3 regions of the Peribacillus aracenensis genome follow, and region 1 is predicted to be linked to each of the others. Evidence: riboswitches for the same ligand, from Rfam matches in the RefSeq annotation. Region 1 holds a riboswitch; each other region holds the start of a gene.
The links. Region 1 has a riboswitch for lysine ahead of N0M92_RS08715 (aspartate kinase). Riboswitches for the same ligand answer to the same signal wherever they lie in the genome.
Positions count from the first base shown of each region.

Region 2: it holds a riboswitch for lysine, as region 1 does, so the genes downstream of both, N0M92_RS11110 (amino acid permease) here and N0M92_RS08715 (aspartate kinase) in region 1, are expected to answer to the same signal.
Region 3: it holds a riboswitch for lysine, as region 1 does, so the genes downstream of both, dapA (4-hydroxy-tetrahydrodipicolinate synthase) here and N0M92_RS08715 (aspartate kinase) in region 1, are expected to answer to the same signal.

Region 1 is NZ_JANZMJ010000006.1:109,570-120,050, reverse strand. It holds gene N0M92_RS08755 (GNAT family N-acetyltransferase) at 1-26, shown strand, start outside; gene N0M92_RS08750 (AMP-binding protein) at 202-1,899, shown strand; gene N0M92_RS08745 (TetR/AcrR family transcriptional regulator) at 2,099-2,686, shown strand; gene N0M92_RS08740 (enoyl-CoA hydratase) at 2,811-3,584, shown strand; gene N0M92_RS08735 (electron transfer flavoprotein subunit beta/FixA family protein) at 3,708-4,481, shown strand; gene N0M92_RS08730 (electron transfer flavoprotein subunit alpha/FixB family protein) at 4,552-5,529, shown strand; gene trxA (thioredoxin) at 5,734-6,048, shown strand; gene uvrC (excinuclease ABC subunit UvrC) at 6,152-7,924, shown strand; lysine riboswitch at 7,986-8,162, shown strand; gene N0M92_RS08715 (aspartate kinase) at 8,251-9,483, shown strand; gene N0M92_RS08710 (YslB family protein) at 9,546-10,016, opposite strand; gene N0M92_RS08705 (succinate dehydrogenase cytochrome b558 subunit) at 10,401-10,481, shown strand, end outside.
Region 2 is NZ_JANZMJ010000008.1:180,862-191,342, reverse strand. It holds partial or broken gene N0M92_RS11130 (spore germination protein) at 1-1,488, shown strand, start outside; gene N0M92_RS11125 (GerAB/ArcD/ProY family transporter) at 1,512-2,612, shown strand; gene N0M92_RS11120 (Ger(x)C family spore germination protein) at 2,609-3,691, shown strand; gene N0M92_RS11115 (glycoside hydrolase family 13 protein) at 3,777-5,456, shown strand; gene N0M92_RS11110 (amino acid permease) at 5,496-6,947, opposite strand; lysine riboswitch at 7,043-7,228, opposite strand; gene N0M92_RS11105 (LacI family DNA-binding transcriptional regulator) at 7,484-8,446, opposite strand; gene N0M92_RS11100 (metal ABC transporter solute-binding protein, Zn/Mn family) at 9,132-10,055, shown strand; gene N0M92_RS11095 (metal ABC transporter ATP-binding protein) at 10,068-10,481, shown strand, end outside.
Region 3 is NZ_JANZMJ010000049.1:1,490-11,970, reverse strand. It holds gene N0M92_RS27495 (M67 family metallopeptidase) at 32-466, opposite strand; gene N0M92_RS27490 (hypothetical protein) at 450-596, opposite strand; gene N0M92_RS27485 (BMQ_0737 family morphogenetic spore coat protein) at 789-1,892, opposite strand; gene N0M92_RS27480 (DUF1360 domain-containing protein) at 2,111-2,446, shown strand; partial or broken gene N0M92_RS27475 (NAD(P)-dependent alcohol dehydrogenase) at 2,698-3,013, shown strand; gene N0M92_RS27470 (GNAT family N-acetyltransferase) at 3,045-3,581, shown strand; gene N0M92_RS27465 (HPP family protein) at 3,750-4,313, shown strand; partial or broken gene N0M92_RS29570 (DNA alkylation repair protein) at 4,593-4,890, shown strand; gene N0M92_RS27460 (DMT family transporter) at 5,066-5,980, opposite strand; gene N0M92_RS27455 (Lrp/AsnC family transcriptional regulator) at 6,234-6,704, shown strand; gene dapA (4-hydroxy-tetrahydrodipicolinate synthase) at 7,338-8,234, opposite strand; lysine riboswitch at 8,369-8,547, opposite strand; gene N0M92_RS27440 (metallophosphoesterase) at 9,247-10,481, shown strand, end outside.

The sequences.
Region 1 (10,481 bases):
GGTATAGAATTAAAACTAAGGAGTAGAACCACTCCTTTTTTTGTTCCCCTTTTTAAGTGTTGCATCCAATATTCCCTGTGGTCGGTATAGGACATATTTCTCATCATGGGGTCTTTGTACACTGAAATTCTGCAATTGTAAGAAAATCCCGATTGTATTATAATGAAAAGAGTATTGAGAATATTCAGAAGGAGGGGGCAAATGAGCAATAAGCCATGGCAAGCTATTTATCCGGAACAGATACCCGCTGCTTTGTCTTACGAAGATAAACCTCTTTATTCTTTTTTAAAGGAATCAGCCGAAGAATTCCCCGATAAAGTATCGATTCATTTCCAGGGAAAAGAATTAACTTTCCGGGAAGTGCATGAATCTGCTTTAAAGTTTGCGGCCTATTTAAAAAGTATCGGTCTTCAAAAAGGTGAACGCGTTGCCGTCATGCTTCCTAACTGCCCACAGGGTGTCATAGGCTTTTTTGGAATATTGATGGCAGGCGGAGTCGTGGTTCAAACGAATCCAACCTATACTGAACGTGAATTAGAATATCAAATGAAAGATTCCGGAGCGAAAATAATTTTGGCGATGGATATTTTATTTCCCCGTGTTGCAGCAGTGGCATCAAGAACGGATATAGAACATATAATTGTAACCGCTATCAAGGAATATTTACCTTTTCCGAAAAATCTTATCTATCCTTTTATTCAAAAAAAGCAATACGGCATTGTCATCAATGTGGAGCATGAAGGGAATCATCATTTATTTTCCGAAATCATGAAACGAAAGATGACCGAAGAAGTCACTGTGCCGATCGATGTGGATAATGACCTTGCCCTTTTGCAATATACTGGTGGGACAACAGGCTTTCCCAAAGGGGTCATGCTTACCCATAAGAATATGCTTGCGAATACGAAAATGTGCAATGCATGGCTTTATAAAAATAAGCGCGGTGAGGAAAGGATCCTTGCGATTCTGCCTTTCTTCCATGTGTACGGTATGACTACAGTCTTGGTTCTTTCCGTCATGGAAGGAAACACCATGATCATCATGCCAAAGTTCGATGTCTTAGCGACGCTTAAAACCATCCAAAAACAGAAACCGACCATGTTTCCAGGAGCGCCCACGATGTATATCGGCCTCTTGAACCATCCGGATATCGCTAAATATGACCTTTCTTCCATCAATGCCTGTATAAGCGGTTCTGCATCATTGCCCATAGAGGTTCAAGAGCAGTTTGAGAAAGTTACCGGCGGGAAACTTGTTGAAGGCTATGGACTTTCCGAAACCTCACCGGTGACCCATGCTAATTTCATCTGGGATCAGCCGCGTGTAAAAGGAAGCATTGGGCTGCCGTGGCCAGATACTGACTCGGTGATTCTGTCCCTGGAAACCTTTGAAGAGCTTCCCCCGAATGAGATAGGCGAAATTGCCATAAAAGGACCACAGGTAATGAAAGGATATTGGAACCGTCCGGATGAAACGGAAAACACCTTTAGAAATGGCTGGCTGCTTACAGGAGATTTGGGCTACATGGATGAGCAGGGGTTCTTTTATGTGGTCGAGAGGAAAAAGGATACAATCATTGCAGGCGGTTTCAATATATATCCACGAGAGGTGGAGGAGGTGCTATACGAGCATGAGGCCATACAGGAAGTGGTTGTGGCAGGTATCCCTGACCCCTATCGCGGTGAGACCGTTAAGGCCTATGTCGTACTGAAAAAAAATGCCAATGCCACTGAAGAGGAATTGAATGAATTTGCCAGAAAGAACCTGGCTTCCTATAAGGTGCCGCGCAGCTATGAATTCAGGGATGAACTTCCTAAAACGACGATAGGAAAGATCCTGAGAAGAGTCCTTATCGAGGAAGAAAAGAAAAAAATATCCGAGGAAAGAAAAGAAGCTTGAACTAGCACCCCTTTTAACGGAGCAGCGGAAGAAGGCTCCGTGTTTTGCAGAACGGCTGGACAACCTATGGATGGGGGCTGTACAATGAACTGAAGTGAATGTCAGGACCCCTAGAAGTTTTTGCTTGACAGTAAAGGGTCGTCATTTTATGATAGAAATATGAATGATGATTCATTCATTTTCTGAAAGGGGACATCCAGTGAAAAGCAACAGACCAAAGTATAATCAAATTATTGAAGCGGCCGTTATCGTCATTGCCCAAAACGGTTACTATCAAGCCCAAGTATCCAAAATCGCCAAGCAGGCAGGCGTAGCGGATGGCACCATATATCTATATTTTAAAAATAAAGAAGATATCCTGATATCATTATTCCATGAAAAGATGGGCTCATTCGTGGAACAGATCGAAGAAGAAATAACAGGGAAGACCACTGCTTCGGATAAACTGAGTGTGCTCATCCAAAAACATTTTAGAAACCTTTCAGAAGACGTGAATTTAGCAATTGTCACTCAGTTGGAATTGAGACAGTCGAATAAAGAATTGCGCCTTAGAATTAATGATGTGTTAAGAGGGTATTTAAATTTAATCGATCAGATCATTATTGAAGGAAAAGAGAACGGCGAATTCCTGCCTGATTTAAATAATTTACTTGCCAGGCAGATGATTTTTGGAACGATTGACGAAACAGTGACGACTTGGGTCATGAATGAGCAAAAGTACTCTCTTCCTGACCTTGCACCAGACGTTCACCGCCTGCTTATTGGCGGCTGTGGCCTGAAAAGTTAACGATTTAAATAGAGGATGGCTAGCCATCCTCGAAAGAATCGATTAATTCTGCTTCCCCTTTATCGGGAAGTGGTACATATTGAATTTTCAAAAAAGTTCGACTAGCATGCCTGGAGGGATTGATATGGAATATCTTAAGCTTTCTGTCGAAGATCATGTGGCTTTTATAACGATTGATCATGCACCTGCAAATGCGCTTTCTTCTGCTATCATCGGAGAGCTTTCACAGGCCTTCGATCAAATTGAGAAAGACGAGGCCGTACGGGTTGTCCTTCTTCATGGTGAAGGAAGATTCTTTTCTGCAGGAGCAGACATTAAAGAGTTTACGGAAGTGGAGAACGGGAAAGCTTTCGAGAAGCTGACCAAGAATGGTCAATCTGTATTTGAGAAAATCGAATCTTTTCCAAAACCGGTCATTGCAGCCATCCATGGAGCTGCGCTTGGCGGAGGATTGGAGCTGGCCATGGCCTGTCACATCCGATTGGTCACTGAAAGGGCTAAACTTGGTTTGCCTGAGCTGCAGTTGGGCTTAATCCCTGGATTTGCCGGGACCCAACGTCTTCCCCGTTATGTAGGCATGGCAAAGGCTGCTGAAATGCTTTTTACAAGTGAACCGATAACGGGTACGCAAGCTGTGCAATGCGGATTGGCGAATCATGCCTTCACGGATGAAGAACTGATTCCAAAAGCAAAGGAGCTAGCCAATAAAATTGCCAAGAAAAGCCCGCTGGCTTTAAAGTCGACCATTGAGTTATTAAATTATTCTAAGCATGATTCCTATCATAAAGGTGTGGAAAGGGAAGCCGCCCTCTTTGGCCAGGCTTTCGATACCGCTGATGCACAAGAAGGAATCAGCGCTTTCATTGAAAAAAGGGAAGCTGTATTCAAAGGGAAATGATGATTTTGGTATAAAAAACTATTTTTATATATTATGCAGGATTTTGATGAAATCTGTAGAACAATACTATATATCAATAAAATTCATAATCTTCAAAACTCAAATCATTCGGGAGGTATTATCGTGAACATTTATGTACTGCTGAAAAGAACATTTGATACAGAAGAAAAAATTACACTATCCAATGGGAAAATTAATGAGGATGGAGCAGAATTCATCATTAATCCATACGATGAGTATGCGGTTGAAGAAGCAATCCAGGTACGTGATGCACAAGGCGGAGAAGTAACGGTTATTTCTGTCGGAACCGAAGAGGCTGAAAAGCAATTACGTACAGCGCTGGCAATGGGTGCTGACAAAGCCGTATTGATAAATATAGAAGACGACATAGAAAATGGCGACCAATTCACGACTGCCAAAATTATAGGTGAATACTTAAAAGGTAAAAATGCCGATTTAATCATTGCAGGAAACGTAGCAATCGATGGCGGTTCTGGTCAAGTGGGGCCACGCGTTGCCGAAATTTTAGAAATTCCTTATATTACAACCATTACTAAACTGGACATAGCAAATGGAAATGTAAGCGTTATCCGTGATGTCGAAGGGGATTCTGAAACGATCGAAGCATCCCTTCCATTGTTGGTGACAGCTCAACAAGGGCTTAATGAGCCGCGTTACCCTTCATTGCCAGGAATCATGAAAGCGAAGAAAAAACCGCTTGAAGAATTGGAATTGGATGACCTGGATTTGGAAGAAGAAGATGTTGAGGCAAAAACAAAAACGATTGAAATTTACCTTCCTGCTAAAAAAGAAGCTGGAAAAGTATTGGACGGAGAAATCGGTGATCAAGTTAGCGAACTTGTTCAATTATTACGCAGTGAAGCAAAAGTGATTTAATCTTAAACGGTACTTTTCAAAACAACACACACGACAAAAAAGAAAAATAGAGCACAGGAGGTTTTTATAAATGGCTAGAAAGTTTCTTGTATTGGGCGAAGTTCGTGACGGTTCACTAAGAAATGTATCATTTGAAGCTATCGGTGCGGCTAAACTTGCTGCAGATGGCGGGGAAATCGTAGGTGTTTTAGTTGGTGACAGTGTTCAAAATTTCGGGAATGAATTGATCCAGTATGGCGCGGACCGGGTTGTGGCAGTAGAAAATGACCAATTGAAACAATATACTTCAGATGGATATGCGCAAAGCTTGCTTGCCGTCATCGAGCAGGAAAAGCCAGAAGGAATTTTCTTTGGACATACGGCCCTAGGAAAAGACCTTGCACCTAAATTGGCTGGAAAGCTTGAATCAGGTTTGATCTCGGACGTTACATTTATTGAAGAAGAAGGCGGAAATATCGTTTTCACCCGCCCGATATATTCTGGTAAAGCATTTGAAAAGAAAATTGTTACGGATGGCGTGATATTCGCGACAATCCGTCCGAACAATATCGAACCATTAGCTAAAGATGAGTCCCGCTCTGGTGATGTTTCTACATTAAGTGTGGACATTAAGGATTTACGTACAATCATTAAAGATGTTGTCAGAAAAGCTAGTGAAGGGGTCGACCTTTCAGAAGCGAAAGTAATCATCGCAGGTGGACGGGGCGTGAAAAGTGAAGATGGTTTTGAACCGTTAAAGGAACTTGCACAAGTTCTTGGCGGAGCGGTAGGAGCTTCCCGCGGAGCATGTGATGCGGACTATTGCGATTACTCTTTGCAAATCGGGCAAACGGGTAAAGTCGTAACACCTGACCTTTATATCGCCTGCGGAATTTCCGGTGCGATCCAGCATTTAGCGGGGATGTCCAACTCCAAGGTTATCGTTGCCATCAATAAAGATCCGGAAGCTAACATATTCAATGTAGCTGATTACGGAATTGTCGGAGACCTTTTCGAAGTCGTTCCATTACTTACGGAAGAATTCAAAAAACTAAAAGTTAACGCTTAAACTAATACAAATTAGGGGGCAAGACATTTGGCATAAGCCGACACATGTCTTGCCCCTTTATTTTGGCTAAGAGGCAAGGACTTCGGCCTGCATATTTATTCTTTTTTTGGACATCCTACCACTGAAGCAAAATATTAGCATCGATTCGAGCAACAATGGTATACTGTCTTTAGTTATTTGAGTAAATTTGAGGAGGAAATATATATGGCTATTGTAAATGCAACTGACCAAACTTTCACAACAGATACTAGCGAAGGTGTTGTTCTTGTAGATTTTTGGGCTCCATGGTGCGGACCTTGTAAAATGATCGCTCCAGTTCTTCAAGAACTTGATACTGAAATTGGCGATACAGCAAAAATCGTAAAAGTGGATGTAGATGAAAACCAAGAAACAGCAGGGAAATTCGGTGTAATGAGCATCCCGACATTAATCGTCCTTAAAGACGGTGAAGTGGTTGATAAGGTTGTTGGTTTCCAACCTAAAGAAGCACTTGCTGAACTTATTGCAAAACACGCGTAATAGTAAGATAGCTAAAAAAAGCTTCAAGTCTGCGGACTTGAAGCTTTTTTCGCTATCTTGATATATAATGATTGTAAAAATGGGAGAACAGGAGGCTGAATGCATGAATCAACAAATAAAGAATAAACTTGCCCTTCTTCCCGATCAACCTGGTTGTTATTTAATGAAGGATCGTCAGGGAACGATCATATATGTAGGCAAAGCGAAGGTGTTGAAAAATCGTGTCCGATCTTATTTTACGGGATCTCATGATGGAAAAACATTTCGGCTCGTGAATGAGATTGAGGATTTCGAATACATCGTCACCTCTTCCAATATCGAGGCTCTTATTTTAGAGCTGAACTTAATCAAAAAACATGACCCAAAATATAATGTCATGCTAAAGGATGATAAGACGTATCCTTTCATCAAGCTGACTGCGGAACGCCACCCGCGTCTAATCATTACGCGAAAAGTCAAAAAAGACAAAGGGAAATATTTCGGTCCTTATCCGAATGCGTTTGCAGCTAACGAAACGAAAAAATTGCTCGACCGCATCTATCCCCTAAGAAAATGCAATACTTTACCAGATCGCGTGTGTCTCTATTATCATCTTGGCCAGTGCCTGGCCCCATGTGTATATGAAGTAGAGGAACAGGAATATAAAAAAATGGTGGATGATATCAACCGGTTCTTGAACGGCGGGCATACTGAAATAAAAAAAGAACTGACTGAAAAAATGCTAGTGGCATCAGAAGAGCTCGATTTCGAGAGGGCCAAGGAGTTCCGTGACAAGATTGCCCACATTGATATTACGATGGAGAAGCAAAAAATGATGACGACCGATTTCGTCGACAGGGATGTATTTGGCTTTGCCTATGATAAAGGATGGATGTGTGTTCAGGTATTTTTTGTCCGGCAGGGTAAATTAATAGAAAGGGATGTTTCACTTTTTCCGGTCTATGATGAACCCGAACAGGAACTACTTACATTCCTAGGTCAGTTTTACGAGATTACGAACCATTTTAAACCAAAGGAAATCTTGCTGCCTGAATCAGTGGATGCCGAAATGGCCGAAGGGCTGCTTGGGGTCAAAACGATTCACCCCAAAAGGGGGGCGAAAAAAGACATGCTTAAATTGGCGAATAAAAATGCCTCCATCGCCCTTCAGGAAAAATTCTCTTTGATTGAAAGGGATGAAGAAAGAACGATCAATGCGGTGGAAAACCTCGGGAACCAACTGGGCATCTACACCCCGCACCGAATTGAAGCTTTCGATAACTCCAATATCCAGGGAAGTGACCCTGTTTCGGCTTTAGTCGTGTTCATTGATGGGAAGCCGGAAAAAAGAGAGTATCGAAAATATAAAATCAAGACGGTCCAGGGACCTGATGATTATGAATCGATGCGTGAAGTGGTCAGAAGAAGGTATTCACGAGTATTGAAAGAAGGGCTGCCGCTACCGGACTTGATCATCATTGATGGCGGAAAGGGACATGTCGAAGCCGTTCGGGATATTCTGGAGAATGAATTGGGCCTTGAGATTCCGCTTTCAGGCCTCATTAAGGATGAAAAGCATAGGACATCGCAATTGATGATCGGAAATCCTCTTGAAATCGTACCTCTTGATTCTCGGAGCCAGGAATTTTACCTATTGCAAAGAATTCAGGATGAAGTGCATCGGTTCGCGATTACTTTTCATCGCCAGCTACGCGGGAAAAATGCGGTTCACTCCCAGCTTGATGATATTCCAGGAGTCGGGGAAAAACGAAGGAAGCAATTATTAAGGCATTTTGGATCATTGAAGAAAATCAAAGAGGCAACAGTCGAGGAAATCATGGAAGCTGGAATGCCAAAAGGGGTAGCCGAGGGAATCGTTAGAAAATTACAAGAATAATCTTGCTACCGATAAATCACTATGCTATGATTAAAAGGAATTTTTAACTAGACAACTTAAAAGTGCTGATAGAGGTGCGGAATTCAAGAGTAAAGACCTGGAGAAGTATGAGCTTCCATGAAAGGTTTTGAAAGGGGATGACGCCGAAGGAAGACAAGACTCATACCTTGTTTTCCTGGTCCGACATTTAATAAATGGCGGATTGTCAGGGTTTATACCCTGGAGAGCTATCTCAGTGTGTTTACAGTATTGGATATGTGATCACAGCAATGAGATATTTCTCATTGCTTTTTTTATTGCCTAAAAAGTAGAGAGGGTGCATGAGGATGGCATTAATCGTTCAAAAATTCGGCGGAACATCCGTCGGTAGCGTAGAAAAAATCAAAAATGTTGCCAATCGGGTAATCGAGGAAGCGGAGAATGGAAATGAGGTAGTCGTCGTTGTTTCAGCCATGGGGAAAACAACGGACCAATTGGTTTCCATGGCCCGTGATATTTCCGGAACCCCGAGCAAAAGGGAAATGGATATGCTATTGACCACTGGGGAACAGGTAACGATTTCCCTGTTAACGATGGCATTGATTGAAGAAGGGCATGAAGCCATTTCGTATACTGGCTGGCAGGCTGGCATGCAAACGGAATCTGTTCATGGGAATGCCCGGATTTTAAACATTGATGCTTCAAGGATCCAAGCTCAGCTTCAACAGAAGAAAATAGTGGTCGTGGCCGGTTTCCAGGGAAACGATGTAAATGGGGAAATCACTACATTGGGAAGAGGCGGTTCCGATACGACGGCGGTTGCCATCGCTGCAGCTCTGAATGCGGATAGATGCGATATTTATACCGATGTAACAGGTGTTTTCACAACGGATCCACGCTACATAAAAGGCGCGCGAAAACTCCAATCCATTTCTTACGATGAAATGCTGGAACTTGCCAACCTAGGGGCGGGCGTCCTCCATCCAAGGGCTGTCGAATATGCAAAAAATTATCAAATTCCGCTTGAAGTCCGTTCAAGCATGGAGAGAGAATCAGGAACGATCATTGAGGAGGAAGCAACTATGGAAGAAAACTTAATTGTACGCGGCATTGCTTTTGAAGACAGTATTACGAGAGTCACAATTTATGGTTTGCCCCAATCACTTGGTGCATTATCCACAATCTTCACGACACTTGCGAAAAACCGGATCAATGTGGACATCATCATTCAAAGCATGACAGCCGAGGATACGACCAATCTATCTTTTTCCACAAAAAGTGAAGATACGGAAGCGGCCTTGATCGTGCTGGAAAATAATAAAGAACGATTGGGATTCGACCGGGTCGAAACGGAGAGCGGGTTGGCCAAAGTGTCCATCGTCGGTTCTGGTATGGTATCCAACCCCGGTGTGGCTGCCGAGATGTTTGAAGTGATGGCCAATACAGGCATCCAGGTGAAAATGGTCAGCACGTCGGAAATTAAAGTTTCGACTGTCGTCAATGAAAAGGAAATGGTGAAGGCGGTTGAATCCCTTCATGAAGCATTTAAACTTGGTCAGCATGCAAATGTGCTAGCTTAAGTGCAGGAGTCCAATAAAAAACAGACTTCCGGTAAAAAGGGTAAGTCTGTTTTAAGGGCTCATTAGATTGGATCTCTGGGATCCCATTGGATGGTGAATATCACTTTTTTTGCGCGGCGTTTGATTTCTTCCGTTGATTCGCTGAGGAATTTTTTTTGCAGTGAAAACTGCTCGGCAAGGAAACCGGCTTCAAGCTGGAAGTGACAATCAGGGTGTAAGTCCAGGCGGCGGCTGATTATTTCACCCGTCAGGGATAATTCCATCTCGTGTTTCGTATACTTCAAGATTTCCAGATTGCCCCATCCGGCGCTTTGGAAAAATTCAATAACTTCCTGATCGCCATTCAATGGGAATTTTCTTGCTAATTGTTTACCTGCCCAATAGAGGATTTGATTAGAGTCTTTTCCGAGAATATCGTCCAATAGAACTTCTCTGATTAATTCGTACCCGAAAGCTGGAACTTTGAATTCTTCAGTTTGAATTTCTTCAGTTTGAATCTCTTCTTCTATCGCAGCAGCAATATTTTTTTTCATAATTTATCGCCTCTTTCTGTAAATCTATTATAAACGTATTTCTTTTGCAAATTATACTGTTTTTTATTTATTTAAATAACAAATGGAAAAAAATGATAAATTATAGCGGGATATTAATAGATTAATTTGTAATTTCTCCAAAATATATACTTGATAGATTAAAAATTGACAATTTAATCCAATAAAATCTATTCTGAAAAAGAGATTTCTTGTATCCGTTTTCTTGACGCACATTGAAGTCAGGAGTAAAATGGACATGTCACATAATTGTAAAGGAAGTATAGAGGAGTTTTTTTGACTCTATACTATATTTTCACGCGGAGATAAAAGGTAGCCACCAGATTATCTTTGCATGATTTTTCACAAATTAAGGGGGGGCACTTAGTGGCAAAGAATCGTGAGTTTGGGAATCGCAGGCTTCATTCACTTCTAGGAGTAATTCCAATTGGTCTATTCCTAATTTTT
Region 2 (10,481 bases), on a different contig from region 1:
AGGAAAATGGATGCAGCATCCTTTCAGGTTACTTCCAAGGATTTTCAGGAACTCCTTAAAAAGTTTAAAGCATCTAATGATTTTCTTACCTTCCAATTCCCGAATGATGATGGCTACACTATTTCCTATTTCAATTCACTGGTTAGTGTACAACAGCTTCATGAACAAGTATTGGCTGTCATGTCGAATCAACCAAAGAAGGATCTTAAGCAATTAAAAGGCGATATTCCGATTGAAGATATGAAATTGACGGCTGATCTAAAAGACATTCAAAGGTTGGTTTTGGCAGGAACAATCATGGTTCAATACAAGCAAGATGATGAAATGTGTTTGTTGATTCCATGTGTTCATAGTGTGAAAAGGCAAGTTTCCACACCAGAGTCAGAGTATACGGTCGTTGGGTCCAAGGAGGCATTTGTTGAATCGCTTGATTCGAATTTGAATCTGATTCGTAACCGGTTGCCCACCCCTGAATTGCAGTCCAAGGAATTAAGGGTCGGCAGCATCTCGCAAACAAGGTTAGCGGTACTCTACATAGATGGGGTAGTAAATCAACAGATCGTTAATACAGTCATTCAGAGGATAGATGATATAGATTATGATACGATCGTCGATATTTCGTTTGTAAGCCAGATGATCACGGATAATCGAAATTCGATGTTTCCGCAACTGATTGATACGGAGCGGCCTGATCATCTGGCCAGTGTATTATCGGAAGGGAAAATTGGGATCATGCTGGACGGATCTCCACATGCATTAGTTGGTCCAAACACCATCATTTCGTTCTTTTCGTCATTTGAAGATTATTTTCAAATTTGGAATCTCGGCACCTCATTCCGTTTGATTCGGCTTTTCGCAGTGCTGTTTTCCGTTTTATCTTCACCTCTGTATGTTGCCGTTTTAACCTATCATTATCAAGTGATTCCAACGGATTTGCTGCCAATCTTAATTTCATCCAGGGGAGTGATCCCGTTTCCGCCAATCTTGGAAGCCATCTTGCTGGAAGGGACAATTGAATTGCTGAGGGAAGCAGCGGTCAGGCTGCCTGCTAAAGTTGGTTCCACCATTGGTATTGTTGGCGGTATAGTCATCGGTACAGCCGCTGTGGAAGCTGGATTTGTCAGTAATGTCTTACTGATGCTTGTCGCCTTGGCTGCCTTGGCTTCATTTACGGTGCCGATTTACCAAATCAGTAATACCATCCGCCTTATCCGCTTTCCTTTTCTAATTGCAGCCCAGTTATACGGTCTGTTTGGAATGGCTTTATGCAGTGCATTCATTTTAAGTCATTTATTGAAATTGACTTCGCTTGGCAGCCCTTATTTAGACCCGCTTTACCCATTAAGAATTCATGACTTTAAAGATAGTCTCATTCGCCTCCCTTTTTCAAAGCAGAAAAAACGCCCGCAATTTCTGCGGACGGAAAATCCACTAAGGATAAGGAAGGAGACGGAAGAGCGAAACTCCCATGGTGATATTGATGAATAAGGTGTAGAAAGCGGTGAGAAGGTATGGAAGTCAAACCAAATGAAACTAAACTCATATCTCCATTTTTTGTTTTTTTCCTCATGCCCGGCATGCAGATTGGGGTAGGGATATTGGGGTTTGAACGGGTCATAGCGAAAGAGGCTGGTCAAGACGCATGGTTATCTGTACTCATATCAGGGTTGATCATAAATGTTCTGCTTTGGATGTGTTTCAAGCTTTTAGGCAGGAGTCCCCAAACCTTTGATTTGGTCGCCATCCACAAGGATTTGTTCGGTAAATGGGTCGGAAATGCTTTCAATGTTTTATTCATCCTCTACTTTATAATGATTTCCGTCATTCTTATCAGGACTTATTTAGAAGTCATTCAGGTTTGGATGTTCCCTGGTGTCAATATCCTGATGCTAATAACCATCATTCTTATTCTCGTCTATAGTTTTGTGGAGGGAGGGTTCAGGGTCATCACCGGTTTTTGCATAATCGGGCTTATTATCGGATCGCCATTATTCCTTTTGAATTATTTCCCATTGAAGTACGCCCACTTTGAAAATTTGGGTCCTTTTCTTGATCATTCCTTTTTGGAAATCATGAAGGCCTGTAAGAAAATGACCCTGAATTACCTTGGTTTTGAATTACTCCTCATTTATTACCCTTTCATTAAAAACCGTGAAAAATCTCAAAAATGGGCCCATTTAGGGGTGGTGTTTACTATGGCGATATATTTAGTATCCATCATTGTTTCATTAGCCTACTATCATCAAGATCAACTGAAAGATGTAATATGGGCTACTTTGACGTTATGGAAAATTGTAGACCTTCCATTCATTGAAAGGTTCGAATACATAGGGATTTCCGTTTGGCTGTTCATGGTGCTGCCGAATGTTTGCATAGGGGTTTGGGCAGCGAGCAGGACAGCTAAAAGAGTATTTGGACTAAGGCAAAGAAAGATGTTGGTCTTCATTCTGCTGATCATTTTAGTTTCCTGCATTTTCTTGGATAACCGCTATAGAATCGATAAGTTTAACACGATAAGTTCGGAAATTGGTTTTTATATCGTTTATTTGTATCTTCCTCTCTTATTCATATGGCAGTCGATTGTCTATAAAGTCAGGGGGCATAAATCGTGAAGATCCGACTTATCCTGATAATATTGGCAGGTTTCCTGATGACGGCTTGCGGCGTGGAAAAACAAATATTAGAAGATATTTTAATTGCTGAAGTCGTAGGTTATGATGAGGCCGAAGGCAAAAAAATCAAAGGTACGGTCGTTGTCAGCGTGCCTCAGTCTGGGGAGCAAGCAAATCTAGGTAAAGAAGTATATGAAGCGGTCTCCCATGATATAAAGGCAACCCGCCAGCAGAAAAATGCAAAAACGCCATTCCCGATTGTCGGTGGTAGACTGACGGTCATTCTCTACGGTGAAAAATTGGCAGCAAGTGGATTGAATGATTATGTCGATACATATAGGCGTGACCCCATGGTGGGAAGGAACTTGTATTTAGCGGTCGTTCATGGCAAAGCGGAGGATGTAGTTAAAATGGAGCCGAAGTTGATTAAAACTCCAGGGGTTCAAGTGAAAGAGCTGATCGAACAGAATATAAAGACTAATTTGCCTAATGTGGATCTTCACAGGTATTTATATGCATGTCATGGTAAAGGAATCGACCCGGTCTTGCCCTTATTGGAAACGGCAGGGGACCAAATACGGGTAAAAGGGATCGCCTTGTTTAAAAAGGATCGTTATATTGGCAAATATATTCCTTATGAGGACGGATTTTTATTTAAAGTCCTTACTGAAAACTTTAAGATGGGGAGTTATGAAATTAAGTGGAAGGAAAATGTTTTTACAGATATCAATAACGTGGAGTCACGTGTCCATTATCATATTTCGAATGCAAATCAAGACCCTAAGGTCAGGATTGAAGTGAAATTAAAAGCGGGTCTGCTGGAGGTCCAAGGCTATGACTTGGGCAAAGCGGTCGACCTGAATAAAATAGAGGCCAGGGCCGAGCATGTCATTGGAAAGAAATTAAATGAGATGGTAACCATGTTTCAGGAGAACAATATCGATCCGATTGCAATCGGTAATCATGCTAAAAGTAAAACAAGAAATTTCAATCAGGAACATTGGGAGAAGGCATATCCTTATATTCCAATCGAGGTAGATCTGGATATTGAAATGATTCAAACGGGAATAGCTGAATAAAAGGAGAATATTCTGAAGTTTTTCCCTTTATAATAGGGGTATTGGTGTAATGATCATATCAATGCGGCCAAAGAGGGGGAAAGACATGGACAAAGCATGGTGGAAAGAGGCAGTTGTGTATCAAGTGTATCCAAGGAGTTTTATGGATAGTGATGGAGATGGAATAGGGGATATAAACGGTATCTTGATGAAACTCGATTATTTACAAGAGCTGGGTGTGAACGTGATATGGCTATCCCCTGTTTATCAATCTCCCAATGATGACAATGGGTACGATATCAGTGATTATAAATCGATCATGACTGAATTCGGGACCATGGCTGATTTCGATAGGTTGTTGAAGGCGGTTCATGAACGTGGAATGAAGATCATGATGGACCTGGTGATCAACCATTCTTCTGATGAACATCCGTGGTTCAAGGAATCCCGATCCTCAAAAGATAATCCGAAGCGCGATTATTATATTTGGAAACCTGGAAGGAATGGAAAAGAACCGAATAATTGGGAGTCCATTTTTAAAGGTTCAGCATGGGAATATGATGAAGGAACCGATGAATATTATTTGCATTTATTCAGCAGGAAACAACCGGATTTAAACTGGGAGAATCCTAAGCTCCGTGAAGAAATCTATAGCATCATGACTTGGTGGCTGGATAAGGGTGTCGATGGCTTTCGGATGGATGTCATCAATTTCCTTTCAAAAGATCAAAGCTATTCAGATGGAGCCGTTCATCATGAGAAACAGTATGGCGATGGAAGCCCCTTTTTCCTGAACGGCCCGCGCATACATGAGTTTTTGCAGGAAATCAATCAACGGGCACTTTCTGGACATGACGTGATCACGGTTGGGGAGATGCCAGGCGTCACACCGGAGGAGGCGCAATTGTTCACAGGTAAAGATCGTGGTGAGCTACATATGGTCTTTCAATTCGAACATATGGATTTGGGGAGCGGGCCGGCAGGGAAATGGAGTAATGATAAGTGGAAGCTTACCGATTTAAAGCGAATTCTCTCCAAGTGGCAGACTGGTCTGGAGGGGGATGGCTGGAACAGTTTATACTGGAACAACCATGATCAGCCACGGATTGTCTCAAGGTTTGGTGATGATGGAAAGTATCGGATTGAAAGCGCAAAGATGCTTGCAGCTTGCCTTCATATGCTTCAAGGGACACCCTATATATATCAAGGGGAAGAGCTGGTCATGACCAATGTTGCATTTGAGGGAATCGATGATTACCGGGATATCGAAACATTGAATTCATATGAAGAACTCGTCGATTCGCATGGATGGTCAAAAGAGCGGATGATGTCAGCCATCCACGCCCGAAGCAGGGATAATGCGAGGACACCGATTCAGTGGAATGACTCCCGGAACGCAGGATTCACGAAAGGGACGCCATGGATTAAGGTTAATCCCAATTTTCCAGAGATTAATGCAGAAAAAGCCTATAATGATCCGAATTCCATTTTTCATTTTTATAAAAAGCTTATTCAATTACGCAAGAAACATGAAATCGTCGTTTATGGCCGTTTTGAACTGCTATGGCCGGATGATGTACGAATATTTGCCTACACGAGATCGTTTGAAGAAGAAAAGCTGCTGGTGCTATGTAACTTTAAAGAAGAGGAGGCCTCCTATACTTTGCCTGAAGAGCTGCATGCATATTCAGCCACAAGGCTGATAGGCAATTATGATCAGGAAGAAGAAGGAATCTCCAGCAAACCTCTGCGTCCATATGAATGCCGTGTTTATCATTTGATATGAAAAAAGGACCTGTTCTCCTTAGAACAGGTCCTTTGCGCATTATTTTGATTTAAGGTCACATTCCTCCAGGGGAATGATTTTCGTTTTATGCTTGATTTTATAGCCGAGCCAAAGGGCGAAAAATAAAATTAAGCCAATGTAGGAAACAAACATTGAATTCCAGTCGATCCCATCGCTGCTGAAAGCTTGATAGCCTTGTCCGATGATAATGATAAGGCAAAGGACAAGTGCGAATATAGGCCCGAATGGGAAGCCTTTTGCCCGGAATGGTAAAGCATTCATATCAAGGCCTTGAGCTGCGTAAGCTTTGCGGAACCGATAATGGGCAATCGCGATCCCAACCCAGGTGACGAATCCTGCCATGCCTGAAGCGTTCAATAACCAGATATAAACGACGCCATCACCGAAAAATGAAGCTAAGAATGCAACGCAGCCTACTAATGAAGTCACGATAAGTGCATTCACGGGTACTCCCCTTTTATCTAACTTGCCTAGGAATTTCGGTGCTTTCCCATCACGTGCCAAGTCCCATAGCATACGGGTTGAAGCGTACATGCCAGAGTTACCGGCAGAGAGTACGGATGATAGAATGATCGCGTTCATGATGGATGCAGCAAATGCAAGGCCTGCCCGTTCAAATACAAGCGTGAATGGACTTACGGCAACATCTTCACTCAATAAACGTGAATCGGTAAACGGAATGATCATGCCAATTACAAAAATGGCAAGGATATAGAATAAGATGATGCGCCAGAAAACGGATCTGATCGCTTTTGGGATATTTTTTTCTGGATCCTCACTTTCACCTGCAGTCACTCCAAGCAATTCCGTTCCTTGGAATGAAAAGCCGGCAGCCATGAATACGCCTAGGATCGTGAAGAACCCACCGTTAAAGGGACCTTCACCCATTGTGAAATTTGAAAATCCAATTGGGTCTTTCCCACCCATGATCCCGAGAATGATCAGAACACCCGTGATCAAGAAAATGACGACTGTCACGACTTTGATCATGGCAAACCAGAATTCTGCCTCCCCGAAACCTTTTACTGACATGTAATTGATAAGAAACATAGTGATTAATGCAATGGCACTCCAGATAATTGAAGGGCTATCCGGGAACCAGAACTTCATAATTAAGACAACGGCTGCCAATTCAGCGGCAATGGTGATTGCCCAGTTATACCAGTAGTTCCAACCAATCGCAAAACCGAAAGACGGATCGACGAATTTGGATGCATAGACACGGAATGAACCGGCCACTGGCATGAACGCTGCCATTTCTGCAAGACTTGTCATTAAATAATAAACCATGATGCCGATGACTGCGTATGCCACCAAGGCACCGCCGGGACCGGCTGAATGAATGGCACCGCCACTTGCTAAAAATAAACCTGTTCCAATCGTTCCACCTAATGAAATCATCATTAAATGACGCGCTTTCAGGCTCCTTTTCAGTTCAGTAGGGCTTGATGCTGATTGTGAATTTGACAATTGATGTTACACTCCTTTTTATTGGAAGGGAACGAAAAATAAAAAACAGCAGTCGAAAAAGATCGACGGCTGTTTATAATAAACCCGTTTATCCTTCCGAAGATAGCTCCCCACGCTTTTTTGAAAAAGCGTGACAGTGGTGTTCCTGTTCGGTAACACCGCCAGCAAGAATATACATGGAATATACCCTTACTTCGGCAATTTATCCTTTCAAACGGAGTCTTGAATTTTCCAGAATCTCGTCCGTTTTACTTTTATAAGCTGCAGCCTCTAACTCATCGGTAAATGAGGAAGTATTCAATTTTCTAAAATCGTTGCGCCAGCTTGTAAGTGACGTCAGACGATAGTTCTCATGAAATTCATGCAATCGCTAATAGATTGCTAGTAATTGAGTAAACTTTACTATATCAAAATTATAAAATAATCTCATGAATATCGCAATGATTATTTTATGTGGTTATTTTTTCCTAGTTAATGAATGATGGCGGCAAGGAAGAATTCAAATGGCGATATACCAAAATAAAGCATGGAGATCATTAAACGGTCCTTCTTTTTATAAGGGCATAGTCCAGTTTTACATGTTTGACCAGCTCAGGATTCTCAAATAGGTCCACCGCCATTTTCCCAATCCATTCCAACGGCAAGGAAATGGTCGTGATGTCGAGCATTTCACCCAGGCTATCATTATTGAAACCGAGAATGGCCACATCCTCCGGGACCCTTATACCTGATTTCTTAGCGGTAAGAATGAAGCCAGCGGCCGTGTCATCATTCGTGATGATGATGGCTTCAGGTTTATCCATCATCGAATTCCATTCCTGAAACAATTGTTCACCGTCTTTGATGTGATAACTGCCTTCAAACAGCCATTCCTTATTGTTTACCAGTTGATGTTTACTCATGATATCGGTAAAGGCTTTTGTACGATGGGAACTATTTCTGCTCTTTTTACGGCCGAGGCTGTATCCGATTTTCTTATATCCTTTAGCAATCACGTACTCAAGGGCACAGGAGAAAGCTGCATAATGATCAATGCTGATGGATGAGAATTCAGCCTGGGCCGTATCTTCACATAAAATGATCGGTCCGTATTTTTGATATTCCAAAAGGATTTTCATTTCCGAAATCCTTGAACAAACGATAATGCCATCGAGCTGCTTCATTTGCAGCATATTAAAAGCCTCGATTTCCTTCTCTCTGTCATAGTTTGTTTGAAAGATGACGATATGACAGCCGATTGCATTTGCCTGTTTAGTGATTCCGTTAACGATTGCCCCGTAATATGGGTGATTGTTGAAGGGGATGATGATGCCGATAAGATTGGTTTTACCTTTTGAAAGATGAATGGCATTTATGTTTCTCGTATAATTCAAACGATCGATGGCTTCCAAGACGCTCTTTCTTTTATCTGGGCTTACATATGGATGATCATTCAATACACGGGACACTGTTGAGACAGATACACCGGCACATTGAGCTATTTCTTTAATATTTGTCATGGTATCACCGTTTTTTCTTTTTTTATATTGTACAGTATGAAACCCATTTCAGGGCAAGAGAACAGTGTGGGGCTGCTGAAGATTTCTTCAAATAAGGTCTTGTTCTGGTATGGGTTTCATCCTTTAAGATTGTTTTAAGTCTTAGAGGAGGAGGAGACCATGATGTTCCAAACCTTAATCACCCTTTTTGTGCTTTGCGGAATCGAATTGGGATTTGCGTACTTGGCAATTTCCTTGAAGAAATGAGTGGCAATGCACATGGAATGCGTAAAATCCTCGTTTACTCGTGAATTTTGGCACTTTACTCGTAAAATCAGCGCATTTACCCGTGAATTTCACAGCGTTCCGAAAAAGCCCCCATAGTTTATATTCACCATTAGAACCCCACAATATAAATATAACTTCAGAGTTCGTTTCATGTACGGCATGACCGACTGTAAGGAAATGACCGACTGTAAGGAAGCTACCCAGTGGAGTTTCCTTACAGTTTTTTCCGTGTGTGAAAGTTATTGTCCTTTTTGAAATGTTTGAAAAAATAGTTGCACTTTTTTTGTATATTTGTGTATAGTATGAAATAAGTTGTATAGGGTAAACTTTTTAGCGTTTGCGACAATGTAAAAATTTTTACACTTATTTTTGCACATGGCAAACTATTTTAGAAAGAGGAAAAAGGGAGGGAGTATGGATGGGTTTTCTGAAATCCATTGGGAGCGTGATTGCTGCATTGCTGATTTTAACGGGGTGTGGCAATGATGCGGTTGAAAGTGATAAAGGCAATGGTAAGCTGAATATCGTTACGACAACGGGAATGATTGGAGATTTGGTTGAGAATATCGGCGGTAAACATGTCGAGGTCACCAGTTTAATGGGTCCGGGAGTCGACCCCCATCTATATAAAGCGACACAGGGTGATGTTAAGACACTGGATTCGGCTGATATGATTTTTTATAACGGTGTGCATCTTGAAGGGAAAATGACGGATATATTTGAAATGATGAGCAAGGATAAACCGACGATTGCCGTAACGGAGGGCTTCAAGGAGAACCAACTTCGCAAAGTGAGTGCATCGGAACATGATCCCCACGTATGGTTTGATGTAAAGCTTTGGATCGTTGCGGCGGAGGCAGTGGAGAAAGAATTGATTGCCAATGATCCGGATCATGGAGCAGATTTTCGCGAAAATTATGAAGAGTACGTTCTGCAATTGGAAGAACTTGATAAATATGTTCAAGACGAAATTAATAAAATACCAAAAGATCAGCGGGTGCTCGTTACAGCACATGATGCTTTTGGGTACTACGGTCAGTCATACGGCCTGGACGTAAGAGGGCTCCAAGGGATCAATACATTATCGGAATATGGATCAAAAGATGTGACGGATATGCGGAACTATCTTGTGAAGAACAAAATTAAAGCGATTTTCATTGAGTCAAGCGTACCAAGGAAGGCCATCGAGGCTGTCATTCAAGGTGCAGGTAAGCAGGGTCACAAAGTGGAAATCGGCGGTGAATTATTCTCGGATGCCATGGGTGAAAAAGGGACGGAAGAAGGAACGTATATCGGAATGGTCCGTCATAATACCGATACAATCGTCCGTGCTTTGAAATAAGGGGGAGAAACTATGAATCTAGCAGCTTTGAAGGTCGAGAATTTAACGATTGCTTATCACAAGAAGCCTGTTATCGAAGATGTCTCATTTGAGGTGCCGGAAGGGAATTTAATCGGGATCATTGGCCCCAATGGAGCAGGGAAGTCCACATTGATAAAGGGGATACTCGAATTGATCCCCAAAATATCAGGGCAAATCACAATAAGAGGTTCTACTTATAAATCGGTGAGGAAGAGTATCGGCTATGTACCACAACGGGAGTCAGTGGATTGGGATTTTCCGACCAACGCACTCGATGTCGTGATGATGGGCAGATATGGTCATCTCGGATGGTTGAAGCGACCAGGTAAGTCCGAAAGGCAGAAGGGAATGGAGTGCCTGGAAAAGGTAGGGATGTCTGAATATGCTAACCGCCAGATCAGTCAG
Region 3 (10,481 bases), on a different contig from region 1:
GAAGAGGTGCGAGTACCTATTTGCACTAAATTCAGTTTACGAATTTTAATTGTATCGGAAAGACGTTTTTTCCTGTTAGTTGGAAACATTTTAATTCAGGGGTCGAATTTGCAAACGAAATAATAAGATGACCTACCTCTGGGTAGTTATTTAAAGTAATATCTCCTTCTGAGGGATAGGCACAATCTGTTGGGTGGGAATGGTAGATGCCCATAAAATCTTCATTCCTCCTATCGATAAGTTCAAATACATGACGAATTTGATCTAAATCCATCGAGTAGGAAAAGGAGCTCCTATTGACATTTTCCATTGGCCAAATAGTTTTTGCGACCCCATTTTCCCCCGAAAGCAGTCCACAGCCTTCATAAGGAAGTTCTCGTTTGCAATGAGAAATCAATTTTTGCCTAACTTGATTAGTGATGTAAAAAGTACCGGATGTTAAACTTGGATCATTTGTTTTTTCCACAGCAACCTTTTGCTCGTACTGGCCGAACCTGAAGGGTAGAGGGAGTGCTTGGTTGTTGTTGTTGAGCCGGTTGCAGGTTGGAAATTCCTAATTTTCTTCTTACTTTACGTCTTAGCTTATCTGATGCCATTTTTTTCTCTCCTTTTATAGGTATGCTCTATAAATATGAAAACATGAATCCTTATGTAACCTAATAATTAATAAATGGGTCGCCTAAAATCCGGGATACATTTACTAAATGTTGAAGTAAATAATGGTATCAGATTTTCCGAGTTTCTTTACAAAAAAAAACCGAGAGAGATCTTCCCTCGGGTTTTTATTTTTATACAGGAAAACGATCGCAATCTCCTACTTCAACCTCTAATCCAGGGTTAACTGCTTCTGTCAGAGCAATAACAACAGTTGTTGTAGCTCCAGTTATTGTAAGAGTAGCTGTATCTAAACCAGGGTCTACATCAGCTAAGATTAGAGTAAAGGTAGCATTTTCTGGTACTCCTCCAGCAGGTGTAATAATTCCAGTACCTGTTGCAGTAAGCCCAACTACTAATCCAGCTGCATCTAAAACACATGTTGGCTGGTTAAATTCATTGCCTGTAAACGTGAAGCTTTGGTCACCTTCAGCATCTGGTGTTCCGATAGGAGTTGGTCCTAGTGTATCGATGAAGGTAACTTGTATTCTGCTTCCTGAAAGGGTACATTGATCACAAACTAGAGCCGTTAAATCCAATTGTCCTGTTGTTACGCCACCAATAGCGCCTTCTAATACACTAATAGTTGCTTCGCCACTAAAGTCAGCTGCACCTTGGCAGTCGCAGTTCAATGTCGGGAAGAAGGTTGGGCATTGTTGCGGGAATCGTGGTGTTGGGCACACGAACCCTTCTTCTTCAATTGGAATGACAGGACGTGGTCCACAGAACTTAGCCTCGACCTCTAGCTTAACCTCAGCCTCGACTTGAACATCTTTACACATGGTCACATCAAGTACAACCATATCACCAAGCATTTGATTTAATACAACTGTACATTGAACATCGAAAATATTACAGTTGATTTCTGTTCCCTCTGGGAAACATAGGATTACTTCATCCATGAAACTAACAGGTACTACGAAATTACACCCTGGTAGTGGTGCTCCATTGCAAAAGAATTGAACGCGGATATGGACATGGAAGGCAAGGGAGACAATTTGGGCACCTGGAACAGTAGGAATGTTAGCTGGAGTTGCTCCGATAAAATCACAGCTTCGTGTACCAGCTACTTCCGAACAAGTAGCTGTTATAGTGTTGCCCTCATGGCGTGCATCTTCAATTGCTGCAAAACATTCCTCAGGTATTTGAACTTTATTGCGATCACGATTTGTTAGAACAACCCAGTCATATACTTTTGTAACACGAATACATTCAGGTCCGATGGGGTTCGGTACCACTTGTCGGCCCTGAATAGATTTGACGTTCCTTTTTTTCATCAAACATCTTTCCCTTCAGTATCAGGTTTTGAACACATTAACATACTATGGGGATATCTTTTTATGGGTACATTTTTCTTAGAAAATGGGCTAATAAAATTTCGGGATTTATAAATGTATATATAAAATCAAAATTCAAATCATAAAATATTAAAAGAAGATTAGGAGGTGAATAGGAGTTGGCTATTGAATGGCTTGATTTTATTATATTAATATTGGCTACCTTCCGGTTAACTCATTTATTTGTATTTGACGAAATCACTTCATTCATCAGAAAACCTTTCTTGACTGCCACCATCCAAGAAAATGCCTCTGGACAACTGGAGGAAATCATTGAAATAAAAGGATCAGGACTACGTTATTTCATAGGTTCGCTTTTAAGTTGTTATTGGTGTGTAGGGTTTTGGTGTTCCCTCATTACTGTACTTACTTATTATTATTTTCCTGCCGCTTTTCCAATCCTATTGGTCTTTGCTGTTGCGGGAGCTGCCGCCTTTATTGAATCTAAATCATGAAAGTATAATCGTGTAGGGGGGAGAATTTTATGTAATTTGATATTCAGACTAAAATTATATGTTGAACATCATAAAAGTGCTTCATAGACAGATAGGCTAGGTTTTAGATTAAAATCAAACTAAAACCCTGTTGTAGAGTGATAGCAAGTACAAGAGGGGCATTAAATTTTATTATTAAGCATCAGGGAAGCAAACGATTGATTAAAATCCATTCGATACGAATGGATTTTTTTCTTATAATAATAGGAATGGAAGGCGGGCCAGTTTCCATTGAACCTAATAATTTACCTTTTGAGGAAGCCCGCAGCCGTTCCAATTGGGGCACGTACAGCATTGTTTTATCTGAGAAAAGCTAACATTCAGAGTGGTCAAAAGGTTCTTGTCTATGGTGCTTCAGGAAGTGTCGGAAGTTATGCAGTACAATTGCCAAGTTTATCGGAGCAAAAGTTACAGAGGTTTGCAGTACCGCGAATGAATAATTGGTAAAATTAGCCAGGATTGATAAGGTCATATTACACTTCAGAGGATTTTTCCAAAGATGGTGAGACCTGTGACATTATTTTGAAGCGGTAAAGTTTTAAGCAAAGGGAGTGAAAAAATGTTTCCTATATTAGAAACTGAACGGTTGATCTTGAGGGAAATGGTGGAAGATGATGCAGTGGATATATTAAAATGCTTTTCCAATCCAGAGGTATTACGATATTATGGGCAAACTCCATTAACAAATACAGTTCAGGTGAAGCAAATCATTAGGAATTTTTCAAAGAATTTCGATGAAAAACGCGGTATTAAATGGGGAATTGAATTGAAAGGGAAGGATGGCATCATTGGGACAATTGGATTACAAGAATGGTCTCATGAACATAAGAGAGCAGAACTGAGCTATGCACTTTTCCTAAATGAATGGGGAAACGGTTATGCAACAGAAGCTGTCAGTAAGGTGATTTCTTATGGCTTTAAAGAGCTTGACCTAACTCGGATCGGAGCAATTGTTTTTATTGAAAATAAAGCATCCAATAAGTTGTTGACAAATTTAGGGTTCAAAAAAGAAGGGATATTGAGAAATTATATGTACCAAAATGATGTTTCATTTGATACTAATCTATACTCTTTAATAACGGCAAATCCTCAATAAAATAACAAACTATAATGAAAGATTCACAGACATAAGGGGGGATTGTTAACTGTTTTATGGGAAACAAACAAATATATATTTAAAAATTCATTGTTTTCCTGTAAGATATCAATATGTAAAAACCTTGTCGACTTGTCGGCTTACTTAGAAAACGTGAGGAAAACATAAATGATGGAATTCGAAAAAAGTCTTGAAAAAAGTTGGAGCAATCAACAAAATGCAGGTTTAACAGCATATTTAAAGAAAATGAAGGGCGAAGCTAGAGAAAAAGACAGAATCGATTATATGGATTCCTTTGTTTCTGCCACAGGTGGACTCATTGCCATTATCATTATTAGTTTTATATCTGTCTATTTAGGATATCCTATGGCATTAGCTCCTCTTGGGGCGAGCTGCGTTATTGTTTTTGGTGCGCATAAAAGTCTCTTGTCACAACCCCGTAATGTTGTTGGGGGACATATAATCTCTACAACATCAGCCCTTATCATTTGGAGCATTTTTGGTAAGAGCCTATTCATTATTGGTCTGGTACTGGCTATTGTATTAATTATAATGACTTTTACAAAAACCGTTCACCCTCCCGCAGCAGCAAGTGCCCTTGTTTCGATCAATTCTCAAGTTGGTTGGGGATTCCTGATTCCGATTGTAATAGGTACCTTATTATTAGTTTTTGTATCGATGATTTATAATAATTTATTTCAAACAAGACAGTATCCAAAACACTGGTTATGAAAAAAATATTTCATAAACTTTTATAAGTGACTCAATATTAAAAAGAGAGATTCCGATTTTTGACGAAATTTAGTTTCCTAAAAATTATCCATTAATCTCGCGACCATATTTTCGCAGAATGCAAAAAAGCATGTATGCGATTAAATTCATAAAAGGCATTCGGAATTAATTCGTTCCGAATGCCTTTTGTCTAAAAACTGAAGCCAATTTTGAGAAAGGGTGTTTATTTTACATGATGTTTTTTCCATTATGTTCATCAGTTGTGTTATTAGCCTGGTGAAAGTTCGAATGTCAGCGGGCTGGAGTTGCTAATGCTGGCTTTTAAGGAATTGGCTTGACGATTGAATTTTCAGAAAGCAAGATTTCCAATATGCTTGATAGTGGGAAAAATACGATTCACGATTCGCCGGAACGAACGAATTCCGCTATGAGTAATTTTCTATTCACAGTGGGGATTTCATATTTGCCACACCAAGAAAAGGTGTCGGGACTGCAAAGGCAATTGGAATAGTAGAAGGGACAAGAAAAAAGCAGTTTTCTAAATGGTTACGAAAAGTTCCAAAAAGAAGTCAATTAAGAAAGGCTAGTTTTTATACGCAAGTATGTAAGCTGTTAAAATTAACACTTTCTTATTAATTCCTTATCCGGAAAGTTTTTGAACAAACGAGCCTGTATCCACCTTGGAACAGGCTTTAATGTATTTATAGAAAATTAATCACGAGAGATATTACGTTTATAGTCTTTGAAAAAAATCATGCTTGAATCTGCGATTGTCTAGGATTCTTTTTGAAAATCAATTTCGCTTTAAAATGTGAGAACAAATAACAGCCTATAATCACAATGCCACTACCAATTCCTTGTACCCACGTCATTTTTTCACCTAATAATAGAAAGGCTAAAATCGCAGTGAAAATAGGATTGAAATTCAAGAAAATACCTGATGTTGTTGTACCTAATTTTTGTACACCAATGTTCCAAAGTACCATACATGCTACTGTTGAGATAATGCCTGTATATAAAATAGATTGTATGAAAGAAGTATTTATATTAGACACTGCAAAATTAGAAAAATTAAACGGAAGAAGAACTATAAGTCCAAATATACCAGAATATAATGTAGACATCATGGGTGTTGTTGTTATCATTGCCCATTTGCTACAAACGGAATATATTCCCCAAACGCATACAGCAGCCATCATATATAAATCACCTGAATTAAATCGTAATGAAAGGAATAGATCAATATTTCCTTTTGAAAGTACCAGTATTACGCCAATAAGCGAAAGAAACATCGATAACATTTGGAGAATATTAATTCTTTCTTTTAAAAAGAAAAATGAAAAAATAGCAATTGAAATCATGTTTAATGTTGATATTAATCCAACATTAGTGGCGGTAGTTTTCTCTAATGCTGCAAATTGTAATAGATTAAATAGAACCACACCAGTAATTCCCATCAAAAATAAAGGAATGATTGCACTTCGGGGCGGAAATATCTTTCTTTCTTTCCACCATACAATTGGCAAAAGACAACTAATGGCAATGATCCACCGTAAACTCGTCAACGTCATCGGTGAAGCATGACCGACAAGCGATTTTCCTACGACAAAGTTTCCACCCCATAATAAACTTGTTAAAAGTAATAACGAAAAATAATAATATTGCATATATTTTTGCTCCTTTTCATCTTTCACAGTTTAAGTGAAAAAAGATCGAAGCCATTGTGCACAATGACATTTCAATTTTCATAATTAATTACTACTAATTTTAACATTATGGTTCAGTTCTTTATATATTATTTTGTATAATAGAAGAAACTTAAAATATTATTTAAAATAATTAGTGATATACAGAATTAAATTAAGTTTTGCTATTGGGTTGATACCGTTTTTGGAACAATTGTAAAAGGAGTGGCTATAAGTGGAATCTATCGTAAGCAAGGTTCTTGATAATGTTGATATTCAAATTTTAGATTTACTGCAAAAGGATGCACAGATAAGCAATACTGAGCTTGCAAAGCGTGTCAAGTTATCTCCACCAGCTATACATTCAAGGATAAAACGTTTGGAAAATGAAGGATTTATTAATGGGCAAGTAGCAATTTTAAACCAGGAGAAGCTAGGTTTTGATTTATTATGTTTTATTTTTATGAGTACGAATATACATCAAGCTGAAAAACTGGAAGTTTTGGAGAAGGCATTAGCTTCTATGTCGGAAGTATTAGAGTGCCATTGTTTAACAGGTGAGTATGATTATCTTTTAAAAGTGGCTAACAAAGATCGGAAGGAATTAGAAATATTTATTAGAAAGTTAAATAAACTAGGCATAACAAGAATTCAAACTAGCCTAGCTCTCAGAGAAATTAAATATTCAACAGTTTTACCCATATAGAAAAAAAGTCCCGTTCGTAAAAGTCACTTTTACGAGCGGTTTTTGATAGAAAAAGAGAGGGAAAAGTCGTAGAAAGCGACTTCAGGCCATGAGATAAAAGGGGTTGGTAAAAAAACTCGTTAAAAAAATAGCCTTTATAAAAGAGAAAGTAGGCTATTATTCATAATCAAGTTATATAAGTTGATATAAATCCATTTCTAAGTTGAACTATAATAATGTTCGTTCAAAATTTTGAATGTCAAAGCTATAATTACTTTATTTCTTTTGAATTTGTTAAGGAGCCATTATAGATTGAATACTAAGGAACGACTCTGTCTTAATAATTACATATCAACATCACTAGAATTAATAAGCTTATGATCAATCCCCGAAAAATCATTGCTATAGAAAATTCGACATTTACGATTCCTACTGGATACACCATATATTTTTCTTGAAAATGTAAATTCTCCTTTTGCCCTTAATCATATAAAATCATTATATTGCTCAACTAGTTTTAGCACTGAGCCTTGCAGCGATAAAAAAACAGTACACTTCATTCGAAGTTTGCACTGCTTTTTTAAATTTCGCCCGGTTATTATGTTTTTTAATCAGAAAATCGGTATTGAAGACTCGATTAATGAATCATTAAGCTTATTTACTTAACAAAATTGCTTCCGTGTTACTCGGTTGTAGAGCTATTTGTAGTGCTCTTTTTTCTTCATCGTTTAAAGGGACCAATGGTAAGCGGACACCTCCAACATTTAACCCCCGCATATTTAATGCTGATTTTACCGGTGCTGGGCTTGGTGCAGCAAATAATGCTTTCATAATTGGAAGAAGGTCGCGATGAGCAGTGGCAGCAACTTGGACATCCCCATTTTTAAAGCTATTGATCATTTCTTGCATTTCATTGCCAATTATGTGTGAAGCAACCGAAACAATGCCTGTTCCTCCGATGGCTAAAACCGGTAATGTCAATCCATCATCGCCGCTGTACAATGTAAAATCGCTAGTTGTTTTGCTGATGATTTGTGCCATGGCATCTAAGTCACCACTTGCTTCTTTTACTGCCACAATATTGTTGATTTTTGAGAGGCTAACAATCGTCTCAACGGACATGTTCACGACACTTCGTCCTGGGATATTATAAAGCATTACCGGTAATGATGTTGAATGGGCAATAGCACTAAAGTGCTGGAATAGTCCTTCTTGAGACGGCTTGTTATAGTATGGGGTAACGAGCATGATTCCGTCGACTCCTGCTGCCTCTGCTTGTTTTGTTAAGCTGATGGAAGCCTTCGTGTTATTTGAGCCAGTTCCAGCTATGACTGGAACTCTTCCATCAACAACTTCTACAACCATTTTGAATAAATCCACTTTCTCTTCTGCAGTTAATGTAGGAGACTCTCCAGTTGTACCAGCTATTACTAATCCATCAGAACCATTAGTAATTAAATAATTTACTAAAGTTCTCGTAGCATTAAAATCAACCTCATCATTATGATTAAACGGGGTAACCATTGCGGTTAAAACTTGGCCAAAATTCATAACTTCACACCCTTTTGTATAATTTTTATAAAAATTCAGAGGTGGTTAGGGCCATTCAGGAGTAAACGCAAAAAAGCAACAACGAGGATTCGCTGCTGCAGTAGAAACAATATTTATCAAAAAAATGTTTCCGCGCATAAGATAGCCCTCCATATAGTTTCCTATATGACAGTCCTGCATTTATTCAATAGCAGAACCAGCTTCAAGAACATGAGATTCTTTCCGCTTCGGCAAATTCCCCTTTCCACAATAGTCATGGGATCTCATTCTCCTCAAAATGTGTACTAATGGTCTTTGCTCCTCTATCCTCACTTCAAAAAGTATGAAGTAAGAAAATATTTAATTGTCTGTAATATAACAAGGAATCCTCTTTATTGCAAGGACAATTTAGAAAGGATGCCATTAATAACATCAAGCTAATGTTAACCAAACCATAGACAAAATTATCTGTGGTCCGATAAAAACTGGTCAGAACAGTTGCATGAAAGAGGAAAACAAACTGAAGATGTTCGATAGCATTATAGCAGGCAATTTTACCAGCGATTATGTTGCTGAAAATGGAAATAAATCCACAGCCAAACAAGATCAAACGGATTGAACTCTTGGTGCTTTCATTCCTTTCAGGATTGGAACGGGATACGTATAACAGCATACGTATCTCCAAATCCATGAGATGGAATGATAAAAGCCATTAAGATTCGTGGGGATAACTACGTAGTTAAGGGGTAGTTCCCCTTTTACATCAAGCAAAGGTAAATCATTACTACAAGCGAAAAATTATCTTAAGTTTTCCTCCAGAAACAATTTAAGTGAACGGAATGACTATTGGCCATAGGTATTATTTGATTTATTAATATTTAAATTACACTGAACCTATATTTTATTAATAATGTAAAGTTACTATTTTAATTGGAAAACCACATAAAAATTGAAAAATGAGGAGGATATTTTACTTATTGGGAAATACTTACATAATTATAGCGACTAAATGATATATAGGAGGAAAAAGATTTTGAAAGCGAAAAGTAAATTTGCTGCAATGTTGACAGTTGTAACGGTGGGATTAGCAACTTCTTTATCAAATGTACAAGCATTCTCGGAATCTTCAAATTCAGATAATAAACGTAAACCCGAGCTCGTTTTTCCTGTAATCAGTGATGTACATATAGATGATGGATCAACTGCTGATATGAACAAGTTTAGAACAGCAATGGATCAATTAAACAAAGCTGCGCCTGAACAGGATGCTTTTGTTGTCGTTGGGGATTTAACGGACTATGGCTACGCTACTGAATATGATAAGTTCTTCTCCATTTATAATGAGAAGAAACAAGGCGATGTTCAATCCATGTTCACTATGGGAAACCATGACTATTGGAATGGACTTTCAGTAGAAAAAGCACAAGATCGCTTTCTCGAGAAAACAGGAATGGATTCTCTTTACTATCATAAAAAAGTAAATGGATATGATTTTATTACGTTAAGTCCGGAAAATGGTAATACGCATGGTTTATATTCTGTTCATCAAATTAACTGGCTAGGCGAAAAGTTAGCTGCAGCAGAAAAAGAGAATCCGGGCCAACCAATCTTTGTTTTTCTTCATCAACACATTAAAGACACTGTGTATGGAAGTGACTTATGGGGAACTCAGGAAAATAAAGAACTTTTATATGATACATTAAAGAAACATCCACAGGTTATTACATTTTCAGGCCATTCTCATTATCCACTTGAAGACCCTAGAACGATTCATCAAAAAGACTTTACGTCTGTTGGCACGTCTTCTGTAAGTTATTTGGAATTAGAGCCGGGCAAACTTCAAGGGTTTCATCCTGAAGGATATCGGGATATTAGTCAAGGTATGATTGTAGAAGTTTATAATAATGAAGTTGTCCTTAAAAAACGTGATTTTCATAAAGACGATTGGGCAGGAAAACCATGGGTAATCAAACACCCTTCTAAAAAAAATAACTTTACATATACAGACGATCGAGATCAGTTACCACCGGTTTTTGCAGTTAAAGACAAGGCTTCGATTGTAAAAGAAAAATCGACACTAAAAAGTTTGAATATTACATTTCCACAGGCAAAAGATAACATGCTCGTACATTCTTATCACATTACAGCCAAAAATAAGGAAACAGGGGAGTTAGACGTAGACTTCATTGCATTTTCTGAATTCTATATTGATCCTGTTCCAAAGAATTTAGAATTCCCTGTAGCTGGTCTTAAGCCAGGTACGGATTA